Regions from separate parts of the Mesorhizobium sp. LjRoot246 genome, predicted to be linked through region 1. Evidence: predicted binding sites of a transcription regulator. Region 1 holds the regulator's gene; each other region holds the start of a gene.
The links. Region 1 encodes PhoB, which activates phosphate uptake and scavenging genes when phosphate is short. Its sites were predicted from a motif close to TGTCATNNANCTGTCAT; they were not measured.

Region 1 (2,266 bases):
GGCAACTGGGTGAGGACGCAGAACCCGTTGCCGATGTCAGCGATGCCGACATGCGCGCCCTGGCGACCGCGGCCCGCGAAAGGGATGGACCGGAGCGGGAAGCCTACCGCAAAGCCGGCGAAGCGCTCGGCTACGGCCTCGGCAGCCTGTTTGCGCTGATCGACCCGGCACCCGTTGCCATGGTCGGCGCCAGTGCCGCCGCTTTCGACCTGATCGAGCCGGCGCTGCGCGAGGCCATCGCCCAGACCGCCGGCGGCCAGCACTCGAAATCGATTTCCTTCGACACCGAGCCCAACGAACTGCCGCTGATCCGCGAAGGCTGCGCGATGCGGGCGCTGACCTTCGTCGATCAGGAGATTTTCGCGCCCGGCGCGCAGGCGAGAGCGGGCCTCGTCGGTAAGAACGTCGCTTGAGTTAGTCCTCCCTGATGGCGTAGCCCGCGCCTCGGATCGTGCGGATGACGTCGGGCATGCGGCCGTTGTTGACCGCCTTGCGCAGCCGGCCGACATGCACGTCGACCGTGCGCTCGTCGATGTAGATCGTCTCGCCCCAGACATTGTCGAGCAGCTGGCTGCGCGAGAACACGCGGCCGGGATGACGCATCATGAATTCGAGCAGGCGGAATTCGGTCGGCCCGAGGCGGATCTCGCTCTTCTTGCGATAGACCCGGTGCGACTCGCGGTCGAGCACGATGTCGCCGACCTTGAGCACGCTGGACAGCACTTCCGGTTTGGCGCGGCGCAGCAGCGCCTTGACGCGGGCCATGAACTCCGGGGTCGAGAACGGCTTGACCAGATAGTCGTCGGCGCCGGTCGACAGGCCGCGCACGCGATCGCTTTCCTCGCCGCGCGCGGTCAGCATGATGATCGGCAGCCGCTCGGTCTCTGGACGCATTCGCAGGCGCCGGCAGAGTTCGATGCCGGAAACCGCCGGCACCATCCAGTCGAGCACCAGAAGGTCGGGAACGTTCTCCTGCAGCCGGATCTCGGCCTCGTCGCCGCGCGTCACCACCTCGACCTGGTAACCCTCGGACTCCAGATTGTAGCGGAGCAGCACGCCTAGCGGCTCCTCATCCTCCACCACCATGATGCGTGGCGCGATCATCGGCTGGTTACCCCTGTCATGCCGCTGGCGCGGACATTGCCGTCTCGTCCTGCTTCGGACGATTGGCGGGCAGTTGCGTGCCGGTCAAAACATAATAGGCATTTTCGGCGATGTTGGTCACATGGTCGCCGATGCGCTCGAGGTTCTTGGCGCAGAACAACAGATGCGTGCAGGCCGTGATGTTGCGCGGGTCTTCCATCATATAGGTCAGCAGCTCGCGAAACACGGAGGTGTATTTCACGTCGATGCGCTCGTCGTCGGCGCGCAGTTTGGCCAAGGCCTCGGCGTCGCGCGCCGCATATTCCTCGATCACGCCCTGCACCTGGATCAACACCAGCTGCGCCATCCCGTCGATCGAATGCGACAGGTCGCGCGGCGTGACGCTCAGCCCGACGGTGCCGACGCGCTTGGCGATGTTCTTGGCAAGGTCGCCAATGCGTTCGAGATCGCCGGCCATGCGGATCGAACCGACCACCGCACGCAGGTCGTTGGCCATCGGCTGGCGCTTGGCGATCAGCGTGATGGCCCGGTCGTCGAGCTCACGCTGGCGCGCGTCCATGATGGCGTCGTCGGAGACGACGCGCTGTGCAAGCGCATTGTCCGAATTGAGCAATGCCTTGGTCGAGCCACTGACCATCAAGCGGGCGAGATCGCCCATGTCGCGGATCAGGCGGCTGATCTGCTCCAGATCCTCATCGAAAGATGCGACGGTATGTTCACCCATGATCTTCGTCCCTCGTATGCCTGAACTTAGCCGAACCGGCCGGTGATATAGTCCTGGGTGCGTTTGTCGTCGGGGGTGGTGAACATCTTGTCGGTGGCTCCCTCCTCAACCAGATAGCCGAGATGGAACATCGCGGTGCGCTGCGACACGCGCGCCGCCTGCTGCATCGAGTGGGTGACGATGACGATCGTGTAGTTCTGACGCAGTTCGTCGATCAGTTCCTCGACGCGAGCGGTGGCGATCGGGTCGAGCGCCGAACACGGTTCGTCCATGAGGATCACCTCGGGCGACACGGCGATGGCGCGCGCAATGCAAAGACGCTGCTGCTGGCCACCGGAAAGGCCGGTGCCAGGTTCCTGCAGGCGGTCCTTGACCTCGTTCCAGATTGCCGCCTTCTTCAGGCTCGACTCGACGATCTGATCCATGTCGGCCTTGCGC
Region 2 (2,266 bases), 1.8 Mb from region 1:
ACCACCGACATCGCCTCCCACTTCTCCGACAGGTTGTTCTTGTCGTTCGGCGCGCCATTGTGCAGGCCGAAGCGGCCGAGTTCGGCACTTTCGTTGATGTCGATGAACGGCGTCAGCTTGGCCGGCGTCACCGAGGGATCGAGGACGCCCTTGGCGGCGACCGGCTTGTCGGCTGCATCGAAGGCGCCGCCTGCGATATCGGTCGCGGCCGAGAAGTCGACGACGAAGATCTGTCGCACCAGCGAGGTGTCACCCTTCACGCCCTGGCCGTTGCCGCTGTCGCGCGCCAGCATCAGGAAGGTCTGATCCGACAGCGCCACGATCTCGCTTTGCGCGGCGACCTTGGTCTTGCCCTTGGCATCCTTGAACACTGGCAGCGGCACGACATATTCGTGCGCCAGCTTGAGATGCGCGAGGTCGGATGCGTCGTAGACCAGCGCACGCGTGTTCTGGCGCGTCGCGGGCGAATCGCCGCCATCTTGGCGAGGCGCCGACTGCAGCACGGCGATCAGGAACTTGCCATCGGGCGTCATCGCCATGCCTTCGAGGCCCTGGTTGTTCTGGCGGCCGGTGTCGGGATCCTTTGGATCGGGCTCGGCGGCACCGGGACCCGGATTATCCGAGGCGAAGTTCGGCGCGCCGTGGCGCATCGGCACGAGTGCCGCCGGCGGCTGCGTCGCCGACATCAGATGTCCGTCGGCCGAGAACCGGTAGATGTTCGGGCCGTATTCGTCGGAGATGAACATCGAACCGTCGGGCAGCCGCACGATCGCCTCGTTGTCGAGCGCCAGCTTGCCGTTGTCGGCTTGCGGCAGGATCGGCATGTCGCCGCTTGCCGCGCGCACGCCGTTGAGCGGATCGAGGCCAGTGGCATCAGCGCCCTTGTCGTCGGTGAGAAGCATGGTGCCGGCGAGCGTTGCCTTGACTTCAGTCTGCTCCTGGCCGGCAGCGGGTGCCGCACCCGGTGCTACCGGAGCAAACTCGATGCCGATCGTGTTGAGGCGCGGCCGGTAGTCGGTGGTGCCGGCGACGTTGTAGCCGCGGTCCGGCAGCAGCCAGAGCGAGCCCTTGTAGCCGGAGGCGTCACGCGTCCAGCCTGATGTGTCGATCGCCATGCCGGAGCCCGAGCCGAACGTCTCGCCGAACTTGTCGCGCTGGGCGGCCGGAATGCGACCGACTCCGACCAGCCCCTTGTTGACGAAGCTGGTCCTGTCGGCGAGCGCCGGCGTCAGGGCGGTGAACAATGCCAGCGCGACGCCGAGCGGCGCGGTTCGGTGCAGATGTTTCATGGACAATCCTCTTTGTGACAGATGTGCGGAGCGGCCGCAGGACGAAAATCTGAAAGAGGTGCAACATCGACGATGCCGCGAGCGCCTCCCCGAAACGCGGTCTACGGCGCGAACATGATGCTTGCGTGACAGCGCGCTGTGCATGCCCGCCGTCTCCTTCGCGCGACGATAAAAACTTCCGCCTGGCTCAAAATTGATGCTATGGACACTTATGTCTAGTACATATACGGTCCGGCGCATCGGCTTCGTCACGTCGGGCGGATTTAGCTACATGATCGGCAAGAGCGTCGCGCTGGCGTTGGTGGACGACGATTTTGCCGAGGAGGGGACAGCGCTTTCGGTGCACATTGTCGGCGTCGAGCGGACGGCGCGTGTCATCGCGGCCTCGCCATACGATCCCGAGGGCAAGGCGATGCGGCAATGAGGAGGATTTCCAATGGTCGATGACGCGGCACGTGATGTCAGGCGCGAGCGCCGGCGTGGACGCACGGGCGAGGCCGGCAGCGAAAGCAGCCGCCGCCCCAACTACCATTCGCTGAAGAACCCCTTCCTGCCGCAGCCGATCTTTTCCGACGATCAGGTGGCCGCGATCCACGACACGGCGCTGCGGGTGCTGGAAGAGCTCGGTATCAAGGTGCTGCTGCCGCAAGCGCGCGAGCATTTCGCCAGCGGCGGCGCGCTGATCGATCCGGACACCAACATGGTGCGCATCGGTCGCGATATGGTGACGGCGGCACTGGCCTCGGCGCCGAAGTCGATCCATGTCCATGCCGGTTCCCGCGCCCGCGATCTGACGCTCGAACTCGGCTCGATGGCGTTCCTGGCCGGGAGCGGAGCGCCGAACGTCACCGACCTCGAACGCGGCCGGCGGCCGGGCACGCTCGCCGATTTCGAGGATCTGATGCGGCTGGTGCAGCATTTCGACGTGCTGCACATGCTGGGACCCTGCATCGAGCCGCAGGATGTCGACAACCGCT
Region 3 (2,266 bases), 2.4 Mb from region 1:
CTTGTTCGAGACGAAGCGGTACATGTATTCGAAATAGTCGTCGTCGCCCATGTAGACGACGACGCGGCCGTCCTTGTTGAGGACGACCGTGGATGCTTCGTGCGACATGCGGCCAAGGGCGGTGCGCTTGACCGGCTTCGAGGCCGGATCATAGGGGTCGATCTCGACCACCCAATCGAACCGGTTGGCCTCATTCGGCTCCTTGTCGAGATTGAAGCGATCATGGAAGCGGCCGCGGCCGTAGATGTCGGAACCGTCAAAGCCGTAGCGGTCGAGAATGTCTGATGTCGGCGCCTTCTTCGGGTCGCCGCCGAACAGGTCGGAAACGCCTTCCTCACACGTCAGCACGGTGCCCCAGGGAGTGAAGCCGCCGCTGCAATTGTAGCTGGTGCCGAGCACCTTCGTGCCGGTCGCGTCGGCAGATGTTTTCATCAGTGGATGGCCGGCAACGGGGCCGGAAACGGTCATCTCGGTGTTTGCCGTGATGCGGCGGTTGAGCGGGCTGTCTTCGACGATGCCCCACTTGCCGTCCTTCAACTGCACCTCGACGATCGAATGGCCCATGGCGGCCATGCCGAGGTCGACCTGTTCCTTGCTCATCGTCTTGCCGGCGTCATCCTCGGTCATGCCGGGAAACATGACGTTGGGCGAAATGTACTCGTTGTTGACGCAAAGCAGGCCGTGGTCGGAATTCACGGTGCCTTTCGGCAGCGGCAGGAAGGCGATGTAGTCGCAATTGTAACCAAAGCGCTTTTCCTGCTCTTCGGCGGCGACCTTGTTGCCATCGAAATCCGGCAGCCCGGCGACAAGCGGGTCGCCCCAGCGCGCCACGATCGTGGTCTCGTACCCCTCGGCGGCCGCATGGGTCTTGTCGTAGACGCGCTTCAGTTCGGGAAAACCGAGTGTGGAAAGCGCTGCCGCGGCATGTGTTTCGCCGGCAAACAACGAGCCGACAAAGCTGCCGCCGGCAATCAGCGCGCCGGATGCAAGGCTGCCTTTCAGGAGAGCCCGGCGCGAGACGCGCTCGGCGATGACGTCGCGAATGACAGGGGAGGATGAAGACGGTGCGTTGGCCATGGTGTCTGCCTCTCAGGGTGGATGGTGACGGCGCACCGCTGCCTATCCAGTTTCGGCAACATCCAGATGACATGAGGCTGAGGCGGCGGCGATTGCCCAGGGAATGGACCTACTGGCTGCTTCCCTTGGTGCAGGTCGAGGCGGTGAAGGCGCCATCTGGCTGCTTCATGACGATGTCGAAGGAGGGCGCGGTCCCACTGTCCAGTGTTGCCTGGGTCAGCGACAGCGAATTGCCGCCGGCGGTATAGCCGCCCAATGGCCCCAGCCACGAGATCACGCCGTTGGCATCCATCTGATAGTTGTAGCCCTGCCGTGCGGTGCCGATGCCGGTGTAGACCGGGCCGCTGTAGACATTCCCCTTGATGGTGATGTCGCCGAGGCTGAGGAACATACCGAGCAGGTAGACCTCGCAGTGATAGCTTCCGTCTGGCATCTTACCGTCGCTGAAGTCGGCTCGCGCGGCCCCGGTTGCCGCCGCCAGAAGCAGAATGCCGATGAAAATGCGTGAAATGCCTGAAACCATGACGTCGCCCGTTTATGGAGCGAGCTTGCCCTATTTCTGCACCGTGCCGCAACATCGGTGCCCGCGGCACGCTTGTTGAGATCAAAATCTAGGCACCGGCCAAAAATGAGCGAAAATTAGGCAATAGTGCCCTACGCTGCGCAAATTTCTCTCAATCGGTTTCAGGCCGGCTCTCTTTGTTTTGTAAGCTCCATATTCCAAGGCGCTGATATCTCTAAATTATTCGTGTCCCTTCGGCTCCGCCAAAGCGATTGGCATGGGGGTTGCATTGTAGTGTTGCGGTGCAATCAACCAGCTTGGGAGTGTGTAATATGAGGGGCAATTTCTCGAAAATAACAAAAATGTTCTCGGCGAGCGTGGTTGCCGCCGGCCTGTTGACCTCGGCACCCGCCAGGGCTGCCGACGACACGATCAAAGTTGGCATTCTCCATTCGCTGTCGGGGACCATGGCGATTTCGGAGACGACACTGAAGGACGCTATGCTGATGCTCATCGATGAGCAGAACGCCAAGGGCGGCCTGCTCGGCAAGAAGCTCGAGGCGGTGGTCGTCGATCCTGCTTCCAACTGGCCGCTATTCGCCGAAAAGGCGCGCGAACTGATCTCCAAGGACAAGGTCGCGGCGGTGTTCGGCTGCTGGACCTCGGTGTCGCGCAAATCGGTGCTGC

Region 2: a site for PhoB is predicted at 1,404-1,420, ahead of ACSQ3L_RS16080 (esterase-like activity of phytase family protein). Genes of this name have one in related genera too.
Region 3: a site for PhoB is predicted at 1,133-1,149, ahead of ACSQ3L_RS18830 (PhoX family protein). Genes of this name have one in related genera too.

Annotation. Positions count from the first base shown of each region.
Region 1 is NZ_CAXUSN020000001.1:1,535,637-1,537,902, reverse strand. It holds gene ACSQ3L_RS07330 (ROK family protein) at 1-413, shown strand, start outside; gene phoB (phosphate regulon transcriptional regulator PhoB) at 415-1,104, opposite strand; gene phoU (phosphate signaling complex protein PhoU) at 1,121-1,828, opposite strand; gene pstB (phosphate ABC transporter ATP-binding protein PstB) at 1,855-2,266, opposite strand, start outside.
Region 2 is NZ_CAXUSN020000001.1:3,330,288-3,332,553, forward strand. It holds gene ACSQ3L_RS16080 (esterase-like activity of phytase family protein) at 1-1,289, opposite strand, end outside; partial or broken gene ACSQ3L_RS16085 (glycine cleavage T C-terminal barrel domain-containing protein) at 1,522-1,713, shown strand; gene ACSQ3L_RS16090 (trimethylamine methyltransferase family protein) at 1,726-2,266, shown strand, end outside.
Region 3 is NZ_CAXUSN020000001.1:3,898,396-3,900,661, forward strand. It holds gene ACSQ3L_RS18830 (PhoX family protein) at 1-1,077, opposite strand, end outside; gene ACSQ3L_RS18835 (hypothetical protein) at 1,187-1,600, opposite strand; gene urtA (urea ABC transporter substrate-binding protein) at 1,912-2,266, shown strand, end outside.